DNA from 4 places in the Streptomyces sp. NPDC006384 genome. Region 1 is predicted to be linked to each of the others. Evidence: riboswitches for the same ligand, from Rfam matches in the RefSeq annotation. Region 1 holds a riboswitch; each other region holds the start of a gene.

Region 1 (7,255 bases):
AGGCGCCCGTCTCGACGGCGCTGATCCGCTCCGGCGGCAGCACCGCCTCGCGCAGCAGGAACTCGGCGTCCTCGCGCGTGTAGATGTCGTTGGTGACGACGGCGAGGGAGAACTCGTCGCGCAGGGCGCGGCAGAGGGCGGCGACGGTGGCGGTCTTGCCGGAGCCGACGGGACCGCCGAGCCCGATGCGCAGCGCGCGGCGGGTCCCGTCGGGCCGGCGGGCGTCGGCGGAGACGGCGGCGGGACCGTCGTGGTGGTGGTCGAGGTGCATGGTGCGACTCCTGTGCATCTGGGCCGGCCTGTCGGCCCGCCCCGGACCCCCTCCGGGGGATTCCGAGGACGAGGCCGTTCAGGCCGGACGGGGGCCAGGGGGCGGAACCCCCTGGCGGGGTCGAGGGGGCGAAGCCCCCGGGGTCGGGAACGGGAAGGGGCGGCGGGGGCGGCAGCCCCCTACGAGGCGAACAGCCGCACCGCCCAGGCGGCATGCGCCTGGGCCCCGATCTCGAGCAGCGGCGCGGACCGCGCCGGCAGCGCGTCCACGCCCTCGCTCAGGGCCAGGTGCGCCGCCTCCACGGCGTCCCGGGCGACGCGGTCCACCTCCGGCGCCAGCCGGGCGAGGACGGCGGTGGCGTCGAACGGGTCGAGACCGAGCAGCCGGACGACCGCGGTCGCCGGGCCGCTCACCCCCTCGTAGGCGGAGCAGTACGCGGCGTCCAGCGGCTCGAGCCCGGCCGCGCGGGCGGTGAGCCCGAGCACGACCGGCTGGTGGGCGCCCTTCGGGAAGCGTCCGGCGAGCGCGTCGAGTTCGGGGTGCGGCCAGGTGGCGCGGGCGGCCCGCACGAACTGCCGGCCGAGCCTGCGGGCCACCGCCCGCAGGGCGGGCGAGGGCGTACGGGCGTCCGCGGCCTCGTCGAGCGCACCGGGGTCGAGGCCGAGGGCCGCGGCCGCCGCGAGGGCGGCCGTCACGGCCCCGGTGGTGTGCAGCCGCCCCCGGCAGAACTCCTCCAGGCTCGCGGCGTCGGTGATGTGTCCGGACTTGACGGCGGCCTCCGCCCCGCCGGAGTGGGCGTGCCCACCGGCGGGGAAGCGGCCGTCCGACAGGACCAGCAGCGCTGCGCGGCTCACGACGGCGCTCAGAAGAGGAAGTACCGCTGCGCGAGCGGCAGTTCGACGGCTGGTGCGGGTTCGACGAGTTCACCGTCGATGGTGACCGCGAAGGAGTCCGCGGCGACCTCCACGCGCGGCAGGGCGTCGTTCTCCCGCATGTCGGCCTTGGTTCGGCCGCGGGTCGAGCGGATGGGCGCGAACTCCCTGCCGAGGCCGAGGCGTTCCGGCAGCCCGTCCTCGATCGCCGCCTCGGCCACGAAGTTCAGCGAGTTCATGGCGGGTGCGGTGCCGAGCGCGCCGTACATCGGGCGCGGCAGCATGGGCTGCGGGGTGGGAATGGAGGCGTTGGCGTCGCCCACCTGGGCGTAGGCGATCTGCCCGCCCTTGAGGACGAGCTGCGGCTTCACCCCGAAGAAACGCGGCTCCCACAGCACCAGGTCGGCCAGCTTCCCGGACTCGACGGAGCCGACCACGTGGTCGATGCCCTGGGCGACCGCGGGGTTGATGGTGTACTTGGCGACATAGCGACGGGCACGGTGGTTGTCGGCCCTGGTGTCGCCGGGCAGGAAGCCGCGCCGGGCCTTCATCACGTGGGCGGTCTGCCAGGTCCGCAGGATCACCTCGCCGATGCGGCCCATGGCCTGGGCGTCCGACGACATGATGGAGATCGCCCCCATGTCGTGCAGGATGTCCTCGGCCGCGATGGTGCTCGGCCGGATGCGGGACTCCGCGAAGGCCAGGTCCTCCGGGACTGCGGGGTTCAGGTGGTGGCAGACCATCAGCATGTCGAGGTGTTCCTCGACGGTGTTGACGGTGTGCGGCCGGGTCGGGTTGGTGGACGCCGGCAGCATGTTCGGCAGCGAGACCGCCGTGATCATGTCGGGAGCGTGGCCGCCGCCGGCGCCCTCGACGTGGAAGGCGTGCAGGGTGCGGCCGGCGACCGCGTCGAAGGTGTCGCCGACGAAGCCGGCCTCGTTCAGGGTGTCGGAGTGGATGGCGAGCTGGGCGCCGGACTCCTCGCAGACGTCCAGGCAGGCGGAGATGACGGCGGGGGTCGCGCCCCAGTCCTCGTGGATCTTGAAACCGAGGACGCCGGCGCGCAGCTGGTCGCGCATCGACTGCTTGGACATGGTGCTGCCCTTGCCGAGGAACCCGATGTTGACGGGGCTCGACTCCAGGGCGGCGAACATCCGGGCCAGGTGCCACGAACCCGGGGTCACCGTGGTGGCCTTGCTGCCCTCGGCCGGTCCGGTGCCGCCCCCGATGAGGGTGGTGATGCCGGAGGCGAGCGCCTCGGCGATGACGGTCGGAGCGATGAAGTGGACGTGGGTGTCGATGCCGCCGGCGGTCACGATCCTGCCGTTGCCCGCGATGATCTCGGTCTCGGGGCCGATGACCAGCTCCGGGTGGACGCCGTCCATGGTGTCCGGGTTGCCGGACTTGCCGATGCCGGTGATCCGGCCGTCGCGGATGCCGATGTCGGCCTTGACGATGCCCCAGTGGTCGATGATCACGGCGCCGGTGATCACGGTGTCGGGGGCGCCGTCGGCGCGGGTGGCGCACGACTGGCCCATCGACTCGCGCAGCACCTTGCCACCGCCGAAGACGGATTCGTCGCCGGAGCGGCCGGGGCCGCCCGAGCGGTCCTCCTCGATCTCGACGAGGAGGTCGGTGTCGGCGAGGCGGATGCGGTCGCCGGTGGTGGGGCCGAACAGGTCGGCGTAGGCGGCTCGGGACAGTTCAGGCATCGAGGGCACCTCCGGTCGCGCCGCGCAGGCCCACGACGACGCGGGCGCCGGCCAGGGGGACGAGCTCCACGTCGACCGGGATGCCGGGCTCGAACCGGACGGCGGTGCCGGCGGCTATGTCGAGCCGTCTGCCGTGGGCGAGGCCGCGGTCGAACGCGAGGGCGGGGTTGGCCTCGGCGAAGTGGTAGTGGGAGCCGACCTGGACGGGCCGGTCGGCGGTGTTGAGCACGGTCAGGCGGATGCTCTCCAGGCCCTCGTTGAAGACGACCGGCTCGTCGGCGAAGAGGATCTCTCCGGGAATCACGGCTGCCGTCCCTGTCAGATGATCGGGTCGTGGACGGTGACCAGCTTGGTGCCGTCGGGGAAGGTGGCCTCGACCTGTACGTCGTGGATCATCTCGGGTACGCCCTCCATGACCTCGTGACGCTGGATCAGTTTGCGTCCGGAGGACACCAGTTCGCCGACCGTGCGACCGTCGCGGGCGCCTTCGAGGATGTGCGAGGTGATCAGCGCGACGACCTCGGGGTAGTTGAGCTTCACTCCGCGCGCCCGGCGCTTCTCGGCCACGTCCGCGGCCACATGGACGAGCAGGCGTTCCTGCTCGTGCGGGGTCAGCTGCACGAATCACCTCACAGAAAGACATGCCGGAACCGAACGGCCCGGCTGCCGCGGCCACCGCGACGGATCTAGATGTAACACACAGGAAAGAGCCCGAAAGCACGCCCCGTTGTTCCGAAAAACGCAGGTGGATCGGGGTGCAGAGTACGGCTAAAGTGTTTCTGCCACGTCACGTTGATTTGACCGGGTGATTACCGTGCCGTCGGCGTCCCGTTCGCATGCCCGCAGGTCGTCCCGGTGTCTTCGCGCGCTGACGCACGCCCGCTCCCCGCTCTCGGAATCCTCTCGGCCGGTGGCCGAAACGGACCATCCGGCGTACCCCCTTTCAGCGTAGGAACACCTCGAATTTCCCGCCCGCCGAGCTTGCGCACTCCGCTTCCCCGGGAGCCGGAATTCCCCCTTCCGCCGCTGGTCCCGGCGTCGCCGCCGCGTGTGTGGGTACGGAGGGCGGGGATGTGTCCACCCGAACGGGTGAGTGGTGAGTAACAACACAAGTGCCCCGTTCCGTTGGGATTTTCCGACCCCGGTGGGACAAGATCCGTGACTGACGACAAGCCCCCGCCGCAGCGGCGGGGCGGTCCGGGCGGACGCCGAGTCCTGCCGCCGCCCGGACGACCGGTCGACAGGAGTGGATCGGCAGGAGTGGAGGACCCGAGCACGACGGGTCGCCGGGAACGGTCACGCCATGACCGGACCGAGTGGCCCTTGGGGTGAAGCCGCACTCGCGCGGCCGGGCAACTTCGCCAGCCCGAATCCGACAGGTCATCCTTCACAGGCGGCTGACGAAGGGTTGCGCATGACTGCGCTCAATCGTGTCCCGTCGCTGGTGGCCCGTGCCGGTACGGCCTCCGCCCTGACCCTCGCCGCCGTGGGCGGTTCCCTCGTGGTCCCCGGTGCGTCCGGTGAGGCCGCCGCCGCCACCCACGCGGCCAAGGCCCTCAAGATCGCTGCTTCGAAGAAGGGCTCCCCCTACGCATGGGGCGCCGTCGGGCCGTACAGGTTCGACTGCTCCGGACTGACCCTGTACTCGTTCAAGAAGGCCGGCAAGAAGCTGCCGCGCACCGCGGCGCAGCAGTACAACAAGACCCGGCACATCTCCGCCAAGAGCCGCAAGGCCGGAGACCTGGTGTTCTTCCACTCGGGCAGCTACGTCTACCACGTGGGCATCTACGCCGGTAAGGGCAAGATGTGGCACGCCCCGAAGACCGGGGACGTGGTGCGTCTGCAGAAGATCTGGACCAACAAGGTCTGGTACGGCCGGGTGAAGTGATCCGCCCGGGCAGGTGACGGCGTCCTGGCGCGCCGTCACCTGCCCGGGTGTGGAGCGCCGGTCCGTGCCGTCGGCGCACCGCCCTCGACGGGGACACCGCCGGGCGCGGGACGGCACCACCCGGCACACGGCGGCCGGGGCGCGCGGGTCGCCGTACGCGTCGTCCCCGCCTCAGCCCCTCATCTCGGCTTCAGGGATCGTGCCGCCCCTTCCGCCTCGCCCCGGGGCATCCCCGGCCGGGACGGGCTCCGCGGCCGGGACGGGCTCCGCGGCCGGGACGGGCACCGCGGGCCCCGTGCCCGGCTCCGCGGACGCCGGGCCCCCCGGCGCCGTCCAGGGCAGTTCGATGGAGACGGTCTTGCCGCCCTCGCGCGTGGGCCGTACCCGCAGCCTGCCGCCGTACTCCGCCGCCAGCCAGCGGATGATCACCATGCCCCGGCCGTTGTCCTGCTGCACGGCGGCCGGCAGACGCTTGGGGAACCGCGGATGGCTGTCGGTGACGCCGACGGTCAGCCGCTCGTCACGGTCGAGCACGAGGTCCACCGTGAAGGTGGGCGACTGTCCGAAGGTGTGCTGGACCGCGTTGGTGGCCAGCTCGGAGACGATCAGCCGGACGGTCTCGGAGGTGTCCGCGTCCGCGGGCAGGCCCCATTCCGCCAGCGTGCCCACCGCATAGGTACGCGCGGCGGCCACCGAGGCGGGTTCGCTCGGCAGAGTGACGGATGCTTCCAGGTGGTCTGCCATGGCGACGTCGTCCCTTTCCCACGGGACCGCAGCCCGACACGGAGCGGGTGGTTCGAGTACGGTCCCGGACTGGTGCTTGACCGTCAGACTGCCACCACCTCCCCGGTGCGGGGCGGCGATCCACCGAGTTATGCATATATCTGTCGCTCGAAGCGGTGAACTCTGCGACGGCAGACCGTATTCGGGCGGCTCATGAGGAGCGGAGGAATGGCCCATGCAGCACGGCCCCGTGGTGCGCCGCCGGAAGCTGGGCGCGGAGCTGCGCGCCCTGCGCACGTCGGCGGGGATCACCAGCGGCGAGGCGGCCCGGCTGGTGGGCTGGCACCAGTCGAAGGTCAGCCGGATCGAGACCGGGACGAGCGGGGCGAAACCGGCCGACGTGCGCTTACTGCTGGACGCCTACGGCGTGGACGATCCCCAACTGCGGGAGCTGCTGGGGCTGCTGGCGGGTTCCGAGGACGCGGGCGGGCGGCACCACTGGTGGCACGCCTATCGCGGGGTACTGCCGCCGACGTACCGGGACTTCATCAGTCTGGAGTCCCAGGCGAGCGCGATGCGCACGCTGGAGACCACCGTCGTGCCCGGGCTGCTGCAGACGCCGGAGTACGCGCGCGCGGTGACGCGGGCCGCGGTGGACGGGCTGACCGAGGAGCGGCTGGACACGCTGGTGGAGGTCCGGCTGGCCCGGCAGGACGTGCTCCGGTCCGATCCCCCGCTGGCGCTGAACGCGGTCCTCGACGAGGCCGTACTGCGGAGGGAGGTGGGCGGGCCCGGGGTGATGTCCCGTCAGCTGGACCGGCTGGTGGAGGCCGCGCGGCTGCCCCATGTCCGGTTGCAGGTACTGCCGTTCTCCGCCGGGGCGCACATCGGCGTCACCGGTCCGTTCGTAATTTTCTCATTTCCGAACGTCTCCGATCTGGACGTGGTTGTTCTCGACCACTTGACGAGTAGCGTCTATCTCGAACGGAAAGAAGACCTGGAGGCCTACACCGAGGCCTTCGACGCCCTTCAGCACCATGCCCTTTCGCCCGAGGACTCGTTGGACTACATCGCCGCGACAGCGGCCGGCGCGTAAGGAGGAACCACCATGTCCGCACTTCCTCGGAAGACCCCCACGAGTACCGATCTGCACGGCGTGCGATGGCTGCGCAGCAGCTACAGCACCGGAGCCAACAACTGCGTGGAGACGGCCCGTCCGCCGGCCGGCCCCTGGGCCGGACTCCTCGCCGTGCGCGACTCCAAGGACCCGGCCGGGCCCGCGCTGCTCTTCTCCCCCGGGAGCTGGGCGTCGTTCACGGCCGTGTTCCGCCGCGGCCGGCCCGGGCGGGCCGGCTGACCCGACCGGGCATCGTGCGACACACGGCCGTGCCACGCCGACTCATGGCCGCGTTTCGCCGATCACCCGTACAGCGCGTTCGATCTGTTCCCCGGAGAGGTCCGCACGGGCGGTCAGCCTGAGCCGTGAGATGCCGTCGGGCACGGAGGGCGGGCGGAAGCAGCCCACGGACAGGCCGGCCGTACGGCAGTCGGCCGCCCACCGCACGGCCCCCTCCGGGGACGGGGCGCGCACCGAGACCACCGCGGCGTCCGGACGTACGGCGTCCAGGCCCGCGGCGGTCAGGCGTGCGTGCAGGTCGGCCGCCACGGTGCGCGCCCGCTCCGCCCGTGCGGGCTCGCGGCGCAGCAGCCGCAGTGCCGCGAGGGCGGCGCCGGCGGCCGCGGGGGCGAGTCCGGTGTCGAAGATGAAGGTCCGGGCGGTGTTGACCAG
Region 2 (7,255 bases), on a different contig from region 1:
CAGGCGGACGCCGCCCAGGTCGGCGCGGTGGCGCAGGTGGGGGGCGGTGGCCTTGAGGGCGACGGGGTAGCCGAGGGTGCGTGCGGCGGCGACGGCGTCGTCGGGGGTGGGGGCGGGCAGGGCGCGGTGGACGTGGACGCCGTACCTGCCGAGCAGCTCGCAGGTGTCGTGGGCGGCGAGGGTGAGGCCCTGTCCGCGCGCGAGATGGCCGCGGATCAGCTCGGCGGCGCCCTTCTCGTCGATGTCGTCGTACTCCGGGACCCTGCCGGGGTCGGCGGCGTCGCGTCGCCACTGTCCGTAGGCGACGGCGTGGGCGAGGGCCCGGACGGCGCGCTCGGCGGCGGGGTAGGCGGGGATGAGGCGGGCGCCCTCGGGGGCCTGGACCTTCCCGGCCGGCGTTCCCGCGTCGGGGGCGCTCCCCTCATCGGGAGCGGAGCCCGTGGCGGGGGCGGAGCCCGTGGCGGGCGGCGGCTCCGGGGACGGGGTGCTCGCCGCGGTCCGGGGCGCGGTGCCCGCCGCGGACTGCGGTGCCGTGCTCGCCGCGGCGGACAGGGCCTGGGCGAGGCCGCCCAGCTCCACATGGACGACGAGGACGGGCTTGTCGGGCGCCGTGGCCGCCGCCGAGCGCAACGCCTCGGCCAGTGCCGCGTCGCCCGCCGACCCCTCCCCCACGGCCGGGATGGCGGTCACCACGACCGCGTCGCAGGTGTCGTCGGCCAGGGCCCGGGACAGGGCGGTGTGGAAGTCGGACGCGGAGGCCGCCGTCGTCAGGTCCAGCGGCGGGTGCGGACGCAGGCCCTCCGACAGACACGCGTCGTAGGTGAGCAGACCGAGCGACTCGGAGTTCCCGAGGATCGCCACCCTCGGTCCGGCGGGCAGCGGCTGGCGGGCGAGCAGCAGGCCCGCGTCGACCAGGTCGGTGATCGTGTCGACCCGGGTCACCCCGGCCTGCCGCAGCAGCGCGGAGACCGTCGCGTGCGGCAGCCGCGTCGCCCGTACGGCGTGACCCTGCGGCGCGACGCCGCCGTGCCGGGCGCCCTGCACCACGACCAGCGGCTTGACCGCGGCCGTGCGCCGGGCGAGGCGGGTGAACTTGCGGGGGTTGCCGATGGACTCCAGGTACATCAGCGCGACGTCGGTCTCCGGGTCGTCGTACCAGTACTGCAGGACGTCGTTGCCGGAGACGTCGGCCCGGTTGCCGGAGGAGACGAAGGTGGACACGCCGGTCACGCCGGTGACGCCGCCGCCGCGCCGGTGCAGCCGGGAGAGCAGGGCGATGCCGATGGCGCCGGACTGGGCGAACAGGCCGATCCGGCCGGGGCGGGGCATCTCGGGGGCGAGGGAGGCGTTGAGCCGCACCGCGGGCGAGGTGTTGATGACGCCGAAGGCGTTGGGGCCGATGATCCGCATGCCGTACGTGCGTGCCTGGCGCACGAGCGCGCGCTGGCGTTCGCGCCCCTCGGGGCCGCTGTCGGCGTACCCGGCGGAGATCACGACGAGGCCCTGGACGCCGTGTTCGCCGCACTCGGTGACGACCTCGGGGACGTGCTCGGCGGGCACGGTGACGACGGCGAGGTCGACGGGCCCGTCGATGTCGCGCACGCGGCGGCGGGCGGGCACACCGTCGAGTTCCGTCACCTCCTCGGCGAGGGCCCTGTTCACGGCGTACAGCCGGCCGGTGTAGCCCGCGTCGCGGATGTTGCCGAGGATGCTGCGGCCGACGCCGCCGGGGGCGCGGCCGGCGCCGACGACGGCGACGGAGCCGGGCTGGAGCAGGCGCTGCACGGAACGGGCCTCCGCGCGCTGTTCGCGCGCGTACTGCACGGCGAGCGAGCGGTCGGTCGGCTCCAGGCCGAACTCCAGGCGGACCACGCCGTCCTCGAAGCTCCGCTTCTGCGTGTATCCGGCGTCCGTGAACACCTTGATCATCTTGGTGTTGGCGGGCAGCACCTCGGCGGCGAAGCGGCGGATGCCGCGCTCCCGGGCGACGGCGGCGATGTGCTCCAGGAGCGCGGAGGCGACGCCGCGGCCCTGGTGGGCGTCCTGGACGAGGAAGGCGACCTCGGCCTCGTCCGCCGGCGCCGAGGCGGGCGTCCCCCCGGCGCCGATCCGGTCGTAGCGTACGGTGGCGATGAACTCGCCGCCGATGGTGGCCGCGAGTCCCACCCGGTCCACGAAGTCGTGGTGCGTGAAGCGGTGGACGTCCTTGGCGGACAGGCGAGGGTACGGCGCGAAGAAGCGGTAGTACTTCGACTCGTCGGAGACCTGCTCGTAGAAGCTGACCAGGCGCTCGGCGTCATCGGCGGTGATGGGGCGGACGCGCGCGGTGCCGCCGTCGCGCAGCACCACGTCGGCCTCCCAGTGAGCGGGGTACTCGTGCCGGTCCGACGAGGTCTGCATGGGCCCCAGAGTACGGCTCGCGTACGACAATGGCGCGAGGCAGTCTGTGGGGTACGGACGCCGGGCCGAGGCCGCGGTCCGGCGGTCCTCCGGGGCGGCGCACGGTGGCGTTCCGGCACGCTTCACGATATGGGAAACTGGTCTAGACAAGACTGGTCTAGACAACTTGACCTCGAACACCTGAAGGGCAGCATCACATGGCTGAGCGCCGCGTCAACGTCGGCTGGGCCGAGGGCCTCCACGCCCGCCCCGCCTCCCTCTTCGTCCGGGCCGCCACGGCCACAGGCGTCCCGGTGACGATCGCCAAGGCCGACGGCAAGCCCGTCAACGCGGCCTCCATGCTGGCCGTTCTGGGCCTGGGCGCCCAGGGTGGCGAGGAGGTCGTCCTCGCCTCCGACGCCGAGGGCGCGGACGCCGCTCTGGACCGGCTGGCGAAGCTGGTCGCCGAGGGGCTCGAGGAGCTTCCCGAGACCGTCTGAGGTGACGGCACACCCGATGTGACGGCACACCGACGAAGGCCCGCCCGGACCACCGGGCGGGCCTTCGTCCGCTCCGCGGCTCCCCGGGAGGCCATCGGGTTTCCGGGGCCCCGGCTCCCGGAACACGGACAGGCCCCGGCGCGCGAGCCGGGGCCTGTCGGGGTTCTGCCGTCGGATGTTCCGCCGTCGGTCGTCAGATGTCCACGCCGTGGGAGCGGAGGTAGGCGACGGGGTCCATGTCCGAGCCGTACTCGGGGCCCGTGCGGGCCTCGAAGTGCAGGTGGGCACCGGTGACGTTGCCGGTGGCACCCGAGAGGCCGATCTGCTGGCCGGCCTCGACCGGCTGCCCCACCGAGACGTCGACGGACAGCAGGTGGCCGTACTGGGTGTAGGTGCCGTCGTGCATCCTGATCACGACCTGGTTGCCGTACGCGCCGCCCCAGCCGGCCTCGACGACGGTGCCGACGCCGACCGCGTGCACCGGGGTGCCGGTGGAGGCGTGGAAGTCGATGCCGGTGTGGCTGCCGGAGGACCACAGGGAGCTGCCGGCCTGGTAGGCCGTGGAGACGTAGGAGGCGGTGATCGGCGAGACGAAGGTGTTGAGCCGCTCGCGCTCCGCCTCACGGGCGGCCCGCTCCTTGGCCTCACGGGCGTCCTTCGCGGCCTCGGCGGCCCGCTCGCGCGCCGCCTCCATCGCCGCCTCGCGGGCGGCGGCGTGCTGGGCGGCCTGCTTCTGCGCGGTGGCCTGCGCGTCGATCTCGTCGGCCACGGTGTCGCCGATGGAGACGACGGGGGTGAGACCGGTCTGCTCGGGATCGGGCTCGGCGGCGAGAGCCGGGGCCGCGAGGGTGCCGACGACGCCGGTGGTGGCGAGGGCCGCGACGCCCGCCGCGCGGGCGGTGGTGCGGTGCATGCGGCTGGGACGGCGGTGCTTCCCTGAGGCGCGCGTGAACGCCATGTGGCGGCTGATCCTTTCCTTCCCTCTCGCCTACCGGGTTAGCTGACGGGTTCGGAGCAGGAAGGTCTCCTACGGACCCCCTCGCCGAAGCGCGGGCGTCCGATTCACCCCAGGGACTGCGTTGGGTCCCCGGCTCCCCTGGCTCGCGCCGTACGGGGACTCGGCGATGACTGTCCGGTGCCGCGGGTGCGGCGCACTGCCTGACGGACAGCCGGGACGACGCTAGACGCGAGTGTGTTCAATCCTCAAACGCAACAGGGTTTTTGTAGCGCACGCCACAGCGCAGACGGGCAACCTCTCCCCCAATTCGGACATGTGACGGCCCGGTGACGCGAGCGTCACCGGGCCGTCACCCGCGCGTGCCGCTACTCGGCGGCCACGACGGTGACTTCACCGATGCCGAGGGCCTCCACGGGCTCCTTGATCTGCGCCGCGTCACCGACCAGGACCGTCACCAGACGGTCCACCGGGAAGGCGCTCACGACCGCCGCCGTGGCCTCCACCGTGCCGGTGGCGGCGAGCCGACGGTACAGCGTGGCCTGGTAGTCGTCGGGCAGATGCTGCTCGACCTGGTCGGCCAGCGTGTCCGCGACGGCCGCCGCCGTCTCGTACTTCAGCGGCGCCACGCCCACCAGGTTCTGCACGGCGACGTCGCGTTCGGCGTCGGTGAGGCCGCCCTCGGCGAGCGTGCGCAGCACTGTCCACAGGTCCTGCAGCGCCGGACCGGTGTTGGGCGTGTCCACGGAGCCGCTGATGGCGAGCATCGCGGCGCCCGTGCCGTCGGGCGCGGACCGCAGGACCTGCCCGAACGCCCGTACGCCGTAGGTGTAGCCCTTCTCCTCGCGCAGGACGCGGTCCAGGCGCGAGGTGAGGGTGCCGCCGAGGCAGTACGTGCCGAGCACCTGCGCGGGCCACACCCTGTCGTGCCGGTCGGGCCCGGTGCGGCCGATCAGCAGCTGCGTCTGGACGGCACCGGGCCGGTCCACGATGACGACCCGTCCGGTGTCGTCGGCGGCCACCGGCGGCACGGGGAGCGGCTCGGCGGCGGAGCCGGTCCACGCGCCGAGGGTCTCGCCGAGCAGCGCGTCGAGGTCGACGCCGGTGAGGTCGCCGACGACCACGGCGGTGGCCGTGGCGGGGCGGACGTGCTTCTCGTAGAAGGCGCGGACGGCGGACGCGTCGATGTTCGCGACCGTCTCCTCGGTGCCCTGGCGCGGGCGCGACATGCGCGAGCCGGCCGGGAACAGCTCCTTGTAGAGCTCCTTGGCGGCGCGCCGGGAGGGGTTGGCCAGCTCGTGCGGGATCTCGTCGAGCCGGTTGCGCACCAGCCGTTCGACCTCGCTGTCCGCGAACGCGGGTGCCCTGAGGGCGTCGGCGACCAGGCCGAGGGCCTTGGCGAGGCGGGAGACCGGCACCTCCAGGCTCAGCCGGACGCCGGGGTGGTCGGCGTGCGCGTCGAGGGTGGCGCCGCAGCGCTCCAGTTCGGCGGCGAACTCCTCGGCGGAGTGCTTGTCGGTGCCCTCGGAGAAGGCGCGCGCCATGATCGTGGCGACGCCGTCGAGACCGGCCGGCTCGGCGTCCAGGGGCGCGTTCAGCGACACCTCGACGGCGACGACCTGCTGGCCGGGGCGGTGGCAGCGCAGCACGGTGAGGCCGTTGCCGAGGCTGCCGCGCTCGGGGGCGGGGAAGGCCCACGGCTTGGGCTCGCCGGCCTGCGGACGGGGGTGGAATTCCATGGTGGCGAGCTCGGTCACTTGGCCGCCTCCTCGTTCTCGTCGGCGTCGTCGGCGGCGTTCTCGTCGGCGGGGGCGGTGGGCTCGTAGACGAGCACCGCGCGGTTGTCGGGGCGCAGGCGGGCCTTGGCCACCTCCCGGACCTCCTCGGCCGTCACCTCGAGCACCCGCTGCACGGCGGTGAGGGCGAGCTGCGGGTCGCCGAACAGGACGGCGTACCGGCACAGTTCGTCGGCGCGGCCGGCGACCGTGCCGAGCCGGTCCAGCCACTCGCGCTCCAGCTGGGCCTGGGCGCGCTCCATCTCCTCGGCCGTGGGGCCCTCCTCGGCGAACCGGGCGAGCTCCTCGTCGATGGCGGTCTCGATGACCGGCACCTCCACGTCTCCGGACGTCTTCACGTCCAGCCAGCCCAGGGAGGGCGCCCCCGCCAGCCGCAGCAGGCCGAAGCCGGCGGCCACGGCGGTGCGGTCGCGGCGCACCAGCCGGTTGTAGAGGCGGGAGGACTCGCCGCCGCCGAGGACGGTGAGGGCCAGGTCGGCGGCGTCGCACGCGCGCGTGCCGTCCTCCGGCAGGCGGTAGGCCGCCATCAGGGCGCGGGCCGGGACCTCCTCCTCGACGACCTCGCGCAGCTGCTCGCCCATGATGTCGGGCAGCGAACCGTCCCGGGGCGGCTGCTTGCCGTCGTGCGAGGGGATGGAGCCGAAGTACTTCTCGATCCAGGCGAGCGTCTGCTCGGGGTCGATGTCGCCGACGACCGACAGCACCGCGTTGTTCGGCGCGTAGTAGGTGCGGAAGAACTGGCGGGCGTCCTCCAGGGTCGCCGCGTCCAGGTCGGCCATCGAGCCGATCGGGGTGTGGTGGTAGGGGTGGCCCTCCGGGTAGGCGAGGGCGGTCAGCTTCTCGAAGGCGGTGCCGTAGGGGACGTTGTCGTAGCGCTGGCGGCGCTCGTTCTTGACGACGTCCCGCTGGTTCTCCATGGACTCCTCGTCCAGGGCGGCGAGCAGGGAGCCCATGCGGTCGGCCTCCAGCCAGAGGGCGAGCTCCAGCTGGTGGGCGGGCATGGTCTCGAAGTAGTTGGTGCGCTCGAAGCTGGTGGTGCCGTTGAGCGAGCCGCCGGCGCCCTGCACCAGTTCGAAGTGGCCGTTGCCCTTGACCTGGGCGGAGCCCTGGAACATCAGGTGCTCGAAAAGGTGAGCCAGACCGGTGCGTCCCTCGACCTCGTGGCGCGAGCCGACGTCGTACCAGAGGCACACCGCCGCGACCGGGGTCAGGTGGTCCTCGGAGAGCACCACGCGCAGGCCGTTGGCCAGGCGGTGCTCGGTCGCTGTCAGGCCGCCGGAGCCTGCCCGGGTGGTGGCCGTGTGACCCATGGGCATGTACGTCCCTTCGATCGCCGAAATCTCGGTGGAATCATCGGGCGGAACTGCGGAATTCCGCCGGTCCTGCCACTGTATGCAAGCGTGCGGGCGACCGGTGGAGTTCCCGGACCTCGTACGCCGAGAGCGAGAACGCGGCGGGCGTGGCGCCGGACCGCCCGGGGCGGGGGCGTACCCTGCGGGCAGCGCCGGGGCCGGGCGGCCCGTGACGGGTCCCGGTCGGTCGCTGTCAGTGCCGCGGTCCACAATGGACCGCGTCAGATCACCGTCACGCTTCAGCAAGGAGCCGGCAGCGATGGCCCGCCGTAG
Region 3 (7,255 bases), on a different contig from region 1:
GGGTGGGCGCGCAGCAGGCGCAGGGCCTCGGCGTGCCGGGCGTCGTCGGTGAGGTCGGAGTCCAGCAGCTCGCACAGCGCGACGTCCTCGGCGAGTCCGAGCCGGGCGGCCCGCTCGCGCAGCCGCAGCACCGGGAGGGTCGGGATGCCCTCGCGCAGGTCCGTGCCGGGGGTCTTGCCCGACTCGTGGGAGTCGGAGGCGATGTCCAGGACGTCGTCCGCGAGCTGGAAGGCGACGCCGAGCCGCTCGCCGTACTGGGTCAGGACGTCCACGACCGTCTCGTCGGCACCGGACATCATCGCGCCGAACCGGCAGGAGACCGCGACCAGCGAGCCCGTCTTGCCGCCGAGCACGTCGAGGTAGTGGTCGACCGGGTCCCGGCCGTCCTGGGGGCCGGCCGTCTCCAGGATCTGGCCGGTGACGAGCCGTTCGAACGCGAGGGCCTGCACCCGGACCGCCTCGGGCCCGAGGTCGGCCAGGATCTGGGAGGCGCGGGCGAACAGGAAGTCACCGGTGAGGACGGCGACCGAGTTGCCCCAGCGGGTGTTGGCGCTGGGCACGCCGCGGCGCACGGCCGCCTCGTCCATCACGTCGTCGTGGTACAGCGTGGCGAGGTGGGTCAGCTCCACGACCACGGCCGAGGGCACGATGCCGGGGGCGTAGGGGTCGCCGAACTGGGCCGAGAGCATCACCAGCAGTGGCCGGAACCGTTTGCCGCCGGCCCGCACCAGGTGCTGGGCGGCCTCCGTGATGAAGGGCACCTCGCTTTTGGTTGCTTCGAGCAACCCTTCCTCGACCGCGACCAATCCGGCCTGGACATCGGCTTCCAGAGCCTGGTCCCGCACGCTCAGCCCGAACGGCCCGACGACGGTCACGAGGGGTCTCCTGTCTGCTGGTGTCTACTGGCGATTACCTGGTTTGTCGATAGGTCGCTGCCACCACTCGAGTCAGCGTATCCGGTCACGTTTCGATCACCGCTAGCGCCCACCGTTACAGGCCGGTCGGAATCGGATCATGCGCGCCATGTTTTCGATCAGCCGATATGAGCGGACATGGAGCGATACCACCAGGGCGGGAAGTCGCCACCGGGGATCACACATCCCCTCCCGGCGGCCCTCGCTCCGCACACGTCACCCACCCGGCCCCCTCCGAACGGATGCCCGCACGACGCGCGGGAACACGGGGCACGGCGAAGCCGGACACGGCCGGCCGGCCACGGGGCGGCCGGACCGCCCGGCCCCCAGCCGTTCCGACACCGCCCCGACATCACCCCCGACGCCGCCCGCAAGCCGTCGCCACCGATGGGCGATTGACCGCCCGTTGAACCTAATGCCCGATTTGCCGGTCTTCTTGGCGGCCGTGAGTTGGCTCACTCCGCCACGCCTGTGGGCAACCCCGCCGCCGACTGTGCCCTCCCTTTGCGCCGCAAGCCAGTTGAGGCTTGGCGACCGCAAAGGATCAAGCACCCCAAAAGCCCCAGACCAAGGTCAACATGGACGTCGGGTGATTCCTGCACTTGTTCCGGACATGTGCTCTCGCATACGTTCCCGGCCTGTCGGGCGGACGCCGAATCCTGCCACCGCCCCGGCACCAGTCATCCACCGACACACTCGCAGGCAGGAGCGGGGGACCCAGGTAAGTCGCCGCGCCGGAAACCACCGGAGCGGCTCGGGGTGAAGCCGTGCCCGTGAGGGCCGGCCGGGCACCTCCCCGCCCGAACCCGACAGCTCACCTCGCAGGCGTAGGAGAGGGACACACACATGCCTGCCAACGGTCAGAACCGTCACAGCCGTACCGCTCGTCTCGTCCGCAAGTTCGCCCTCGCCGGCACCGGCGCGGCCGTGCTCGCCCTGCCGCTCGTCGGCGCCGCCACCGCCTCCGCCGCTACCCCGGCCGCCGCCACCACCGCCGCCACGGCGACGACGGCGTACCCGGAGACCCTCGACGGCTGGATCCGCGAGTCGCTCGACATCATGGCGCAGCACGGGATCCCCGGGACGTACGACGGCATCCACCGCAACATCATGCGGGAGTCGTCCGGCAACCCGTTCGCCATCAACAACTGGGACGTCAACGCCGTCAACGGCACCCCGTCCAAGGGCCTGCTCCAGGTGATCGACCCGACCTTCCGGGCCTACCACGTGCCCGGCACGTCCTGGGACTCCTACGACCCGGTCGCCAACATCACCGCCGCCTGCAACTACGCGGCCGACCGCTACGGCTCGATCGACAACGTCTTCAGCGCGTACTGAGCCGTGACGCGCCGGGCCCTGACGCACTGAGCCCCGGCGGCGCGCGCCGGGCGCGTCAGGAGGTTCCGAAGATCCGTTCGAGGACGACGGCGACGCCGTCGTCCTCGTTCGTCAGGGTGGTCTCGTCCGCGACCGCCTTGAGTTCGGGGTGGGCGTCCGCCATGGCGACCCCGTGGGCCGCCCAGTGGAACATGGGGACGTCGTTGGGCATGTCCCCGAAGGCGATCGTCCGTCCCCGGCTCAGCCCCAGGCGCTCGGCGGCGAGCGCCAGACCGGTCGCCTTGGTGACGCCGCACGGCTGGAGCTCCACCGTCCCCGGTCCCGACATCGTGACCGTGGCGAGGGAGCCGACCACCGCGCGCGCCGTCGCCGCCAGCTCGTCGTCGGACAGCTCGGGGTGGCGCAGCAGCACCTTGCTGATCGGCTCGCCCCACAGCTCGTCGCGCCGGTCCACACGGACCGCGGGCAGGGTCGGGTGGGGCATCAGGTAGCCCGGCTCGATGAGCGTGAGCCCGTCGACGCCGTCCTGGTCGACCGCGGCGTACACCTCGCCGACCTCCGCCTCGATCTTGCCGAGCGCGGTCTCCGCCAGTTCCCGGTCCAGGGTGACCGACCACAGCATCCTGTGCGCGCCGGCGTCGTACACCTGCGCGCCCTGTCCGCACACCGCGAGCCCCTCGCAGCCGAGGCCGTCGAGCAGGGACCGCACCCTCGGCGCGGGGCGTCCCGTCACCACCAGGTGCCGCGCCCCCGCCCGGGCCACCCGCGCCAGCGCGGCCAGCGACCGGTCGGAGACGGTGTCGTCGCCGCGCAGCAGCGTTCCGTCGAGGTCGGTGGCGACGAGGGCATATGCGGTGCGGTCCATGATCAGAGAATACGGACACCGGACCTGTCCGACTCACCCCGCGACCGGTTGCGCACGAGGTCGTTCGCAGGTGTCCGAAAGCTGACGCAACACCGTCTAAAGGCGGTTGAAGGCCTGTGCACCAGTTGGCAACAACTTGCTCTGCCTTCTACCCCCGGGGCGGCCCCGGGGGTACCTTCCTTTAGTCCAGGGGGACTTGATCGGGGGGTCGGGTTGAACGGCGGACGTGTACGTGTGCTGAACCCTCAGGAGCTGAGCGCGGGGGAACGGGAACGCTGGCGGGAGCTGCGTGCCGGCTCGACGGCGCCGCGCAATCCCTTCATGGAACCGGAGTTCACCGACGCCGTGGGCCGGGTGCGGCCGGGGGCGCGGGTGGCGGTGCTGTACGACGGCGGCGAGGCGGCCGGTTTCCTGCCGCACGAGCGCGGACCGCTGGGCCAGGGCCGGGCCATCGGGCTCGGCGTCTCGGACTGCCAGGGCGCGGTGCTGCGCCCCGGGCTGACGCCGGACCCCCGCCGGCTGCTGCGGGCGTGCTCCCTGTCGGGCTTCGCCTTCGACAACCTGGAGGCCGAGCAGGGCCTGTTCGTGCCGTACGCCGCCGAGGAGCACACCACCTACGTCATCGACGTGGAGAAGGGCTACGAGGCGTACGAGAACGTGCTGCGCGCCCAGTCGCCGAAGTTCCTGAAGACCACCCTCGCCAAGGAGCGCCGGCTGGGCCGCCAGGTCGGGGACGTGCGCTTCGTCTTCGACGAACGCGACCCGGCGGCGCTGCGCACGCTCATGGAGTGGAAGTCGGCGCAGTACCGCAGGACGGGGCGCCGGGACCGGTTCGCGCAGGAGTGGATCACCCGGCTGGTCGGGCGGCTGGCCGGGACCCGGGCACCCGAGTGCACCGGCACGCTGTCCGTGCTCTACGCCGGCGGCCGGCCCGTCGCCGCGCACTTCGGGCTGCGCTCGTCGTCGGTGCTGGCGTGCTGGTTCCCGGCGTACGACCCGGAGTTCGCGAAGTACTCGCCGGGACTGGTGCTGCATCTGCGGATGGCCGAGGCCGCCGCCGCCGAGGGCATCGGCACGCTCGACATGGGGCGGGGCGCGGCGGAGTACAAGGACTCGCTGAAGACCGGTGAACTGCCCGTGTACGAGGGGACGGTGACGCGCCCGGGAGTGGGTGCCGCGCTGCTGTGGCTGGGCCGCGAACCGGCCCGCCGCGCGCACGGCTTCGTGCGGAGCAGGCCGCGGCTGGCGTCGCTGGCGGTCCGCACGCTGAGAGGGGCGGCCCGGCTGCGCCGGCCGTGACGGAGGGGACGACCACGGAGGGGGTGGGGCGCGTGGCCGGAACAGGGCGTACGCGGCAGGGGGAACGGCGGGAGAGAGGGCAGGGGGAACGGCGGGAGAGAGGGCGGGGGGCACGGGAGGAGACCCGGCGGGGAGCGCGGCAGGGGGCACGGGAGGAGACCCGGCGGGAGATCGAGCGGTTCCTCGCCATCGAGCCGGTGCAGGTCGCCGAGCTGGACCTCGGCGCGGACGGGGAGGCCGTCCTCGGACCCGGGCCGGGCAGCGGGCCGGTGACGTCCGGCGCGGTGTTCGTCCTGGTCCGCCGGGAGGGCAGGCCCGTCGGCACGATGCTCGGGCGGGTGCCGGAAGGGGCGGATCCGGTGCGGGCGCTGGCGGACCCCGCCCGCCGGCTGCACCCCGGTCCGCCGCCGGACGCGGTGGCCGGGCCGGCGGCCGTATCGCTCCGGCCGCCGACCGCCGCCGTCGTCGTCGCCACCCGGGAGCGTGCGGGACAGCTCGCGCGGGCGCTCGACTCCCTGCTGGCGCAGGACCACCCGGACTTCGAGATCGTCGTCGTCGACAACGCCCCGGTGACCGGCGAGACCCGGGAACTGGTGGAGCGGAAGTACGGCGAGCGCGTGCGGTACGTGTGCGAGCCGGTCCCCGGACTGGCGGCCGCGCACAACCGGGGCCTCGCGGCCGTACGGAGCGAGGTGACCGCCTTCACCGACGACGACGTGGTCGCCGACCCCCGCTGGCTCACCGAACTGACCACGCCCTTCGCCGCCGACCCGGGGCTCGGCTGCGCCACCGGGCTGATCCTGCCGGCCCGGCTGCGCACCCCGGCGCAGGTCCTGCTGGAGAGCCACGGCGGCTTCGCCAAGGGCTTCACCCCGCGCACGTACGACCCCGCGCGCCCGCCCGCCGACGAGCCGCTGTTCCCGTTCACCGCGGGACGCTTCGGCTCCGGCGCCAGCATGGCCTTCCGCACGGCCGCGCTGCGGGCGGCCGGCGGCTTCGACCCGGCGACCGGCGCGGGCACGCACGCCCGGGGCGGCGACGACCTCTACGGCTTCGTGCGGATCCTCGCCCAGGGCGGGCGGCTGCACTACACCCCGGCCGCCCTGGTGTGGCACCACCACCGGGAGACCTGGCGGGACCTGGAGACCCAGGCCTACGGATACGGGGCGGGGCTCACCGCGTACCTCACGGCGGTCCTGGTGAACCGGCCCGCGCTGCTGCCGGCGTTCCTCGCGCGGCTGCCGCGCGGCCTGGCCCACGCCCGCGGGCTGACGGCGGTGCGCGACACGGACGGCGGCGGCGCGCCGGGCGACCACGACGAACGGACCCATCCGTGGCCGCGGCGGCTGTCGCGGCTGCAGCGCAGGGGCATGCTGTACGGGCCGGTGGGCTACCTGCGGGCGCGGTACGCCCACCGGGCCGCGGTCAGGGGGACGGCATGAGAGCGGCGGACCACCGCGACGAGGACACCCCGGTCGGCGGAGCGGCGGGCGACGGCACCGTCGTCCCCGTCCTCCTCTACCACGCGGTGATGGAGGATCCGCCCGGCTGGATCGCCGAGTTCACCGTCCGGCCGGACCGGTTCGCCGCCCACCTCGACGCGATCGTCGACAGCGGACGGACGCCCGTGACCATCGGCGCGCTCGCCGGCCACCTCGCCGGGCGGGCACCCCTGCCGCCCCGCCCGGTGCTGCTGACCTTCGACGACGGCTTCGCCGACCTGCCCGGGCCCACCGCCGAGGCGCTGGCCGCCCGCGGACTGCCCGCCACCGCCTACCTCACCACCGGGGCCATCACCCCGGGCGGCCGGAGCCTGCTGCCGCCCGCCCCGATGATGACCCTGGACCGGGCCGCGGAGCTGGAACGTTCCGGCATGGAGATCGGCAGCCACACCGTCACCCACGCCCAGCTGGACACCCTGTCCGCCAGGGAGCTGGCGTACGAGCTGCGCACGTCGAAGGCGGTGCTGGAGGACACCCTCGGCCACCCGGTCCGGCACCTCGCCTACCCGCACGGCTACAACAGCCCGCGGGTGCGGGCCGCGTCGGCACGGGCCGGTTACGAGACGGCCACCGCCGTGCGGCACGCGCTCAGTTCCGGCCACGACGAGCCGTACCGCATCGCCCGGCTGATCGTGCGCCACAGCCACACCGTCGCCGACGTCCGGAGCTGGCTGGCGGGCGGCGGCGCCCGCGTCGCGCCGTACCGGGACGGGCCGAGGACGGTCGGCTGGCGGTGGTACCGCCGGGCCCGGGCGGCCGTACGGGGGCCCGTCTTCGCCGGCTGACCCGGGCGGGCGGAGGGGCGGCCCGGCGGACGGACGGGCGGACGGGCGGACGGGCGGACGGGCGGACGGGCGGACGGATTGGGGACGAGCGGACGCCGTCCGTCCGTTTGGACGAGTCCGCGGATTTTGGTGTGAAAAGCAGGGGAAATTCCTATAGTTGGCCCGGGGAGGGGAGTCTCGACGTGCAGCACCATGTGCCCGTACCGACCGCGGAGAGCAGCGCGCTGCCCTCCCCCGGGCCCCCCGTCGGCCGGGCGGACGCGGGCCGGCCCCCGTCCCGGCTGCCCGACGCCGGGCTGCTGTCCCTGCTGCTCGCGGCCTGCCTGTGGGTGTACGCACTGCCCCGCATCGGCTTCCGGGAGATGGGCGACTACGGCCTGCTGGACCGGCTGCCCGTCGCCTACTACCTCTCGCTGCTCGTCCTCACCGCGGGTTTCGTCCTCAGCCTCAGGCGCGCGGCGACCGCGCCCTGGTGGCCGGCCGCGCACTGCGCCGCGCTGCTGTTCGCGCTCAAGGCTCCCCCGGCGGTGCTCTACGACGCGGTGCGCTACC
Region 4 (7,255 bases), on a different contig from region 1:
GTAGGCCGAGGCGGCGGAGCCGCTGCGGCGCACCTTGTAGCGGCGGTGCGGTGCGTTCGACTTCAGGTAGTCCTCGACGACGGCGTCGCGCTCCACGCCCAGGGCGAGCAACGTGATCGCGACCGACAGTCCCGCGCGGTCCTTGCCGGCCGCGCAGTGCATCAGCGCGGGGACGCTGTCCTCGGCGAGCGCGTGCAGCACCCGGGAGTGCTCCGCCGTGCGCTCCTTGATCATCATCCGGTAGGAGGTGATCATCCGGTCCGCGCCCCGGCCGTCGGCCAGGATGCCGCGCAGCTGGTCGAGGTCGCCGTCGCGGACCATCTTCCAGAACTCGGCGCCGTCGGCCGGATCGCTCAGCGGCAGGTTCACATTGCGCACGCCCGGCAGTTCGACGTCCCGGCCCTCGAGCTTCTGGTCGGCGGCGTTGCGGAAGTCGAAGATCGTGTGCAGTCCCAGCGAGGCGAGGAACGCGGCGTCCTCCGCGGTCGCGTGCGCGAGATGACCGCTGCGGAACAGCACCCCCTGCCGTACGCGCCGTCCGTCCACGGTCGGCAGCCCGCCGACGTCACGGAAGTTGCGCACACCGGTCAGCTCGGGTTCGGTCGACGGGACCTGCTGCGTCACGGGGGCTCCTCCCACTCGGCCCCGACGGCGCGGCTCGCCGGCGGGCGCCCAGCCGACGATACGGCATTCCCTGTCCGCGGCAACGAGTCGTCCGTACGGCGTGAGACGGGCATACGGCAGGTGCACGACGGGCCCGGCTGCGCGACGTCCGGCCCGTCTGTCTGAATTGACGCTTTTCTCTCAACTTGCTGCGATATGGGCGGTGCTGGGGATGTTCCCCGTGAGCAGCGTCATAAGAGTGACCGTGCGTTGCCCGTCATGTTCACGTAATTCATGCGCTTTTCAAGGACATTCGGGAAAACGGAGGCTTCCGGAATCGACGGAGTGTGACCGCCCTTTCCCCTGAAGGATCAAGAGAAACTTCCGTCCGCGGAACCCCTCGCTTGTCTGTGCGCGTCCCGGTCCCTTACGTTCACCACCGATCCGGACGGACGCCTAATCCTGCCGCCGACCGGAGCCCGTACTCATCAACCACCCGTACACGGCAGGAGCGGGGGACCCACAGGCAACACCGCCTGTTCCGGTTCCCGGGACAGGCTCGGGGTAAAGCCGCGTCACCGCGCGGCCGGGCATCTCCAGTCCGCACCCGACAGCTCACCTCGCAGGCGCCGGAGAGGAATGCGACATGCCCGCGAAGGGTAAGCACCGCCGTACCAAGGTCCAGCGCATAGCCCGTGCCATCGCCGTCGCCGGAACCGGCGGCGCCGCGCTCGCCCTCCCGCTGATGGGCGCCGCCGGCGCCCAGGCCGCCCCCGCGCAGTCCGCTCCCGGACAGGCGGCCCAGTCCGCCCCGGCCGGTGCGCAGAAGACCGCCGGCAAGGGCGCGGACACCTACACCGTGCGGAGCGGCGACTACCTGTCGAAGATCGCCGACGAGCAGCATGTCGACGGCGGCTGGAAGAAGCTGTACGAGGACAACCGCGAGGCCATCGGCTCCGACCCGTCGCTGATCCACCCGGGGCTCGAGCTGTCGATCGGTCAGAAGGCCGCGACCGGCACCGCCGGCTCCTCCGCCGGGAAGACGGCCCAGAAGCCCGCGGGGACGAAGAAGTCCTCCGCCGCGCCGGCCGCGAAGTCGTCGGACACCGCGAAGACCGCCGCGTCGCAGCCCTCGTCCTCCTCGTCCTCCTCGGAGGCGGGCGCCGGATCCGCCGGCACCAGCAGCGGCTACACCGCCCCCGTGGCCGGCGCCGGCGTCGGCACCCCGTACCACCAGTCCGGCAGCATGTGGTCCAGCGGCTACCACACCGGCACCGACTTCGTCGTCCCGACCGGCACCTCCCTGAAGGCCGTCGGCGCCGGCACGGTCGTCTCCGCCGGCTGGGGCGGCGCGTACGGCAACCAGGTCGTCATCAAGCTCGCCGACGGCCACTACGCCCAGTACGCCCACCTGTCCTCGCTCTCCGTCTCCGCCGGCCAGTCCGTGACCGCCGGTCAGCAGATCGGCCTCTCCGGTGCCACCGGCAACGTGACCGGACCGCACCTGCACTTCGAGATCCGCACCACGCCGGACTACGGCTCCGACGTGGACCCGGTCGCGTACCTGCGCTCGCACGGCGTCTCCCTCTGACGACGCCCCCTCGCACCGCCGAAGGCCGGACCCCGATCCCCGGGTCCGGCCTTCGGCGCGCCGGAACGGGCGCGCCCTGCCGCCCGGAACGCTTATTCCTGAATTGGCGAACACTTTAGGAGTGGCCTTTCTCACCGCCCGTCAACCCCTTCCTACGGTCGCGTAGGTCACATTGAAAGGTGAATGATGGGCCGATGTGGCAGACGATTCGAAGAGTGACAGCAGAGCAGTGATCGGGTCGTACGTGGCGGTGGGGGACAGCTTCACCGAGGGCGTCGGCGACCCCGGCCCCGACGGGGCGTTCGTCGGCTGGGCCGACCGGTTCGCCGTCCTGCTCGCGGACCGCCGCCCCGAGGGCGACTTCACCTACACCAACCTCGCCGTGCGCGGCAGGCTGCTCGACCAGATCGTGGAGGAGCAGGTACCCAGAGCGGTCGAACTCGCCCCGGACCTCGTCTCCTTCTGTGCCGGCGGCAACGACATCATCCGGCCCGGCACCGACCCCGACGAGGTCGCCGAACGGTTCGAGCGAGCCGTGGCCGCGCTCGCCTCCACCGCGGGCACCGTCCTGGTGACGACCGGCTTCGACACCCGCAGGGTGCCCCTCCTCAAGCACCTGCGCGGCAAGATCGCCACCTACAACGGGCACGTCCGCGCCGTCGCCGACCGCTACGGCTGCCCCGTGCTCGACCTGTGGTCGCTGCGCAGCGTCCAGGACCCGAGGGCCTGGGACGCCGACCGGCTGCACCTGTCGCCCGAGGGCCACACCCGCGTGGCCCTGCGCGCCGGCCAGGCCCTCGGCCTGCGCATCCCGGCCGACCCGGAGCAGCCCTGGCCGCCGCTGCCGCCCCGCGGCACCCTCGAGGTCCGGCGGGACGACGTCCACTGGGCACGGGAGTACCTGGTGCCGTGGATCGGGCGCCGGCTGCGCGGAGTCTCCTCGGGGGACCACGTCACCGCCAAGGGGACGCTGTCGCCGGACGACATCAAGATGCGGATCGCCGCCGTGGCGTGAGAAGCGCGGGGCCACGGGACGGAAACGGCCGCCCGGTCTCCGCCGTGGCGGCCGCCGTGCCGCCGTTCCTGAGCGGAGGGAACCCGGAAGTCACGTCCGTCGTTCGAGTGTTGTCGGACGAGACGACGAAGACGACTGCCTGATCCACTCCCCACTGGAGGTACCGTGGCCGGTCCCCGTCCCCCGCGCGCCGGGCTGCGCGTACCGCTGCCCGCGGCCTTCGGCGCGGACCCGAGCGGCGAGCGCATGGCGCGCATCCGCAACTCGCCGCACTTCCGGGACGGTGTCTTCCAGAACCCCGGGGGCGCCGCCCGGAGCGGGCCGTCCGGATCGGGCCGCGACTTCGCCAAGGTCTACTTCGACCGGGAGTCGCGGCTTCGCCGCACACCGCGCGGCACGGTCCCGGTGCACGCCACCACCCTCGCCGACCTCGCCCGGCCGCCCGCCACCGGGCTGCGGCTGACCTGGACGGGACACTCCAGCGTGCTCGCCGAGATCGACGGGCAGCGGGTGCTGTTCGACCCCGTGTGGGGTGAGCGCTGCTCCCCGGTACCCTTCGCCGGGCCCAAGCGGCTGCATCCGGTCCCGCTGCCCCTCGCGGCCCTCGGCCCGGTCGACGTCGTCGTCATCTCCCACGACCACTACGACCACCTGGACCTGCCCACCATCAAGGCCCTGGCCGGCACGGACACCCTGTTCGCCGTGCCGCTCGGCATCGGCGCCCACCTCGAACACTGGGGCGTGTCCGCCTCCCGGCTGCGCGAGCTGGACTGGCACGAGTCGACGCGCGTCGGCGGCCTCACCCTGACCGCCACCCCGGCCCGCCACTTCTGCGGACGCGGGCTGCGCAACACCCAGCACACCCTCTGGGCGTCCTGGGTCGTCGCCGGGGAACGGCACCGCGTCTACCACAGCGGCGACACCGGCTACTTCGACGGCTTCCGCGACATCGGCGCGGCCCACGGCCCGTTCGACGCCACGATGATCCAGCTGGGGGCGTACTCCGACTTCTGGCCCAAGAACCACACGGACTATACGCCGCTGCCCGGCATGTGGCCAGACATTCACATGACGCCTGCGCAGGGGGTGCAGGCCCATCTTGACCTGCAGGGAGGCGCTCCGGGAGGGGTGCTGCTGCCGATCCACTGGGGGACGTTCAACCTGGCGCCGCATCCGTGGGCGGAGCCGGGTGAGTGGACGAGGGACGCGGCCGAGGAGGTCGGGCAGACGGTGGCGTTCCCGCGGCCGGGGGAGCCGTTCGAGCCGGCGGGGAAGCTGCCGGTGGAGGCGTGGTGGCGGGCGGTCTCCGGTCCGATCGCGCACCCTTGGCGCCGTCCCCGGATCGCTCAAGGCGTGGCCGAGACGAGCAAGGGTGATCTCGACCTCGCGGGGGAGAGGTGACGTCGGTCGGGCAGGAGCTGGGGGAGATGGTCCAGATGCTGGAGCGTCTCCCTGCTGACGAGCAGGATCGTTTGCTGCGCGCCTTGGACGGAGCGTCCCGCGTGGAGTGCGAAGTCACTGCCCAGCGCGTCAGGCCCTTGCCGTCCCTGGAAGGCCCGTCTCGGGTTGTCGTCCGAACGCGCATCGTGCGGCGCTGAGCTTTGCAGGAGGGGGGCCGACTGGGCAGGGGCCCGTCGGCGGATCGGCGGGCGGTGGCGGCTGGGCGGTGCGGACGTCGCGGACGGCTTGGCGGACCATGGCGCGCACCGTGGCGGTGTCCGGGGCTTGGAGGCCGCTGTGGGCGAGCGTGGCGAGGCGGCGGGTGATTAGGCTCCTCGACGATGTCCGTACGGCTGGAGACGGCAATCAGGGCGCGTTGGGACAGGCGTAGTCGAGCGCGGCCGCGGCGGCCGGGGCGCTGTCTCGCATGCGAGACGTCTCGGTGTCGGCGGTGACCGCGCAGTGGATCGCGGCCAGGACGCCGGGCGATGTCCAGGAGCCGGTCACCGCATTTTCCTCTCGGGGCTGACCATTGGTCTGGCCGCCGAACTCAATCAGTTCGCTGCGCGCGTCGCGAGGTCAGGTGTCGCCTTCCGGTAGAGACCAGTCCACAACACGCAGCCCGGCCCTCTTCAGCTGGTCAGGGGTTATACCGAGTCGTTGTATCGGCGTTTTCCCATGCCGTGCGAGCCAGTGTTTCCTCCGAGTACGTTCCTCCGGACTGAGCGCCTCCCAACTGTCGCGGTGAAGGCCAGCGTCGGCGGTCGAGCCGGCCTCGTTCGTGGCCTGCTGTATGTACGCGAACTCGCGGGGGCTGGTCGCCAGAGTGATGAGCGCCCAGGCGGTCGGGTAGTCGAGGGACGGGCCGTGCTGTCGTATGAGGTGGTGGGCGCGCCACTGGCGCAGTGGGGCGAGGATCCAGCGTCTGGTGCGTACGGTCATGCCGTATCGGCTCCGGGTTGAGTGTCGAAGGTGGACAGCCAGCGGCCGGCCATGTTCTGGAGATCGGTGCTGCCGAGCGTGCGCAGGGTCTGGGTAAGGGCGCGCAGGAAGACCTCACGCTGGTGTGGGGTGTGAAGATCGGTAAGCAGCTGCTCGACAAACCAGGCCACTTCCGCGTGCAGGCCGTCGCGGGTGGAGTCCCGTGGTGGCCTGAGGTCTTTCACGGCGGTGGACAGCTGAGCAAGTTCGCCGAGGCGCTCGGGGTACTGGTCGATCCACCACACAACGTGCTGGTCCGGATCGGACAGGATGGCTTGGAGGAAGGCGATGCGGTGGAGGGTCTCCTCTCGTTCGAGAGCGTCCTGTTGCGCGCGTCGGAGGTGCTCTTCGGCCAGGGTCCGGTCCGCGGCGGCGACCGTCAGGTGTGCGGTGCCCCGCGTCTCGAGCCACGGCTCGGGAGACATCGGGCGCGCGATCGTCGCGTTTACGGCATCCCGCGCCGCGAGCAGCTCCTGCACGGAGTAATGGCGAAGGATCCGGGCGGTGTGCTCGCGCAGGTGATGCCGAGCGAGTGCAGCTGGAGCATGGTGTCCTGCCGTCGTTTCGCCCAGAGGATGCCAGGTGCCCTCGATCCGTACGGTGAAGTGGACGCCGGTCATCCGACTGGGCATGTGCTCATCCTCGATGAGCACATGCCGCCCGGCCTGCTCCTCGGCCGGGACCGCCGCCACTCCTGGCGGGGCGGGCGGCGGTCCCGGCCGCCGGTTCCGCCTGGAGAACAGGCTCATGCGTCGGGCGTACTCAACTCATCTGGCGACGGCTGTGATTCACCAGGCGTTTCCGATGGCTGGGCCGGGTCTGGGGCAGCGGGCAGGAGATGGCCGAGTACCGCTATACGCCGTGTGCGACCGGGGCCGGTCGGCACGCTCTGTCCCACCAGCAACTCGGAGACGCGAGCGTCCCTCAGGCGCCCTGACAAGACGGCCACGGCGATACCGACGGCGTGCTCCTCCGGCACTGCCGGCGAGTCCAGCCAGGCGGCCAGCGATGTCAGGGCCTGGTCGGCGGCGGGTTCATGGCGCCAGGCCGCGCGCCATCCGCGGACAAATAGCTGATCCTCCGAGCCATTTTCGTCGCTCGCGGTCAGGTCGTTCACCAGCGCCAAGGCGAGTGGTGTCTCGCCCGGCAGACTAGTCAGGTCGGTCAGTGCGAGAAACGCCTGCGCCCCGGCCTGGCGGATCACAGCATCGTCGGTCTCGGCCCAGTCGACGATCTCACCCAGAACCAAATTGCGGAGTTTCGGCTCGGCGGCGAGCTCACGAATCGCCCGCGCGACAGCATCGGCTCCCCGCCGGTCCGCGCGGCTCGCCAGGAGCCTCAGGCGGGTGAGAGCGACACGCGGGTAGGCACGCCCAAGCTCGCCCGCGCAGACGTCGGCCACCGTCCGGGCGAGCGCTTCACTCAGGTTCTTCTGGTTCGCGGCGTCGTAGAGGTACTTGCGGACCGCCACACCGATTCCCGGATGCGTCGCGGTGCTCTCCAGGATGCCTGCGGCCAGGCGGCGGTGGGTCTCGCTGTCCGAGGCGATCCACTGTGTGACGATCCGCAGGACCGCTTGCCCTCCTGGACCCGTGGCCAGGCGGGTGAGCGCGTCGGCGACCTGC

What was found. A riboswitch is a leader RNA that binds a small molecule or an ion and turns the genes downstream of it on or off. The one in region 1 is predicted to bind cyclic di-AMP.
Positions count from the first base shown of each region.
Region 2: linked by a shared signal. The riboswitch ahead of ACFYOJ_RS22295 (M23 family metallopeptidase) and the one ahead of ACFYOJ_RS14925 (C40 family peptidase) in region 1 are both predicted to bind cyclic di-AMP.
Region 3: linked by a shared signal. The riboswitch ahead of ACFYOJ_RS20220 (transglycosylase SLT domain-containing protein) and the one ahead of ACFYOJ_RS14925 (C40 family peptidase) in region 1 are both predicted to bind cyclic di-AMP.
Region 4: linked by a shared signal. The riboswitch ahead of ACFYOJ_RS21830 (LysM peptidoglycan-binding domain-containing M23 family metallopeptidase) and the one ahead of ACFYOJ_RS14925 (C40 family peptidase) in region 1 are both predicted to bind cyclic di-AMP.

Region 1 covers NZ_JBIAHR010000009.1:222,437-229,691, forward strand. Annotated here, with positions in the region: gene ureG (urease accessory protein UreG) at 1-271, opposite strand, end outside; gene ACFYOJ_RS14905 (urease accessory UreF family protein) at 451-1,125, opposite strand; gene ACFYOJ_RS14910 (urease subunit alpha) at 1,134-2,855, opposite strand; gene ACFYOJ_RS14915 (urease subunit beta) at 2,848-3,159, opposite strand; gene ACFYOJ_RS14920 (urease subunit gamma) at 3,174-3,476, opposite strand; cyclic di-AMP (ydaO/yuaA leader) riboswitch at 4,052-4,266, shown strand; gene ACFYOJ_RS14925 (C40 family peptidase) at 4,270-4,743, shown strand; gene ACFYOJ_RS14930 (ATP-binding protein) at 4,915-5,487, opposite strand; gene ACFYOJ_RS14935 (helix-turn-helix transcriptional regulator) at 5,702-6,562, shown strand; gene ACFYOJ_RS14940 (DUF397 domain-containing protein) at 6,575-6,823, shown strand; gene ACFYOJ_RS14945 (8-amino-7-oxononanoate synthase) at 6,866-7,255, opposite strand, start outside.
Region 2 covers NZ_JBIAHR010000016.1:58,600-65,854, forward strand. Annotated here, with positions in the region: gene ACFYOJ_RS22285 (GNAT family N-acetyltransferase) at 1-2,400, opposite strand, end outside; gene ACFYOJ_RS22290 (HPr family phosphocarrier protein) at 2,598-2,879, shown strand; gene ACFYOJ_RS22295 (M23 family metallopeptidase) at 3,073-3,837, opposite strand; cyclic di-AMP (ydaO/yuaA leader) riboswitch at 3,850-4,013, opposite strand; gene ACFYOJ_RS22300 (pitrilysin family protein) at 4,203-5,591, opposite strand; gene ACFYOJ_RS22305 (pitrilysin family protein) at 5,588-6,946, opposite strand; gene ACFYOJ_RS22310 (DNA topoisomerase IV subunit A) at 7,242-7,255, shown strand, end outside.
Region 3 covers NZ_JBIAHR010000014.1:12,636-19,890, reverse strand. Annotated here, with positions in the region: gene ACFYOJ_RS20225 (polyprenyl synthetase family protein) at 1-875, opposite strand, end outside; cyclic di-AMP (ydaO/yuaA leader) riboswitch at 1,590-1,757, shown strand; gene ACFYOJ_RS20220 (transglycosylase SLT domain-containing protein) at 1,761-2,252, shown strand; gene ACFYOJ_RS20215 (HAD family hydrolase) at 2,308-3,117, opposite strand; gene ACFYOJ_RS20210 (GNAT family N-acetyltransferase) at 3,352-4,416, shown strand; gene ACFYOJ_RS20205 (glycosyltransferase) at 4,614-5,858, shown strand; gene ACFYOJ_RS20200 (polysaccharide deacetylase family protein) at 5,948-6,703, shown strand; gene ACFYOJ_RS20195 (hypothetical protein) at 6,886-7,255, shown strand, end outside.
Region 4 covers NZ_JBIAHR010000015.1:155,809-163,063, reverse strand. Annotated here, with positions in the region: gene ACFYOJ_RS21835 (tyrosine-protein phosphatase) at 1-624, opposite strand, end outside; cyclic di-AMP (ydaO/yuaA leader) riboswitch at 1,087-1,245, shown strand; gene ACFYOJ_RS21830 (LysM peptidoglycan-binding domain-containing M23 family metallopeptidase) at 1,250-2,194, shown strand; gene ACFYOJ_RS21825 (SGNH/GDSL hydrolase family protein) at 2,424-3,209, shown strand; gene ACFYOJ_RS21820 (MBL fold metallo-hydrolase) at 3,375-4,610, shown strand; gene ACFYOJ_RS21815 (hypothetical protein) at 5,016-5,156, opposite strand; gene ACFYOJ_RS21810 (hypothetical protein) at 5,588-6,379, opposite strand; gene ACFYOJ_RS21805 (hypothetical protein) at 6,376-7,255, opposite strand, start outside.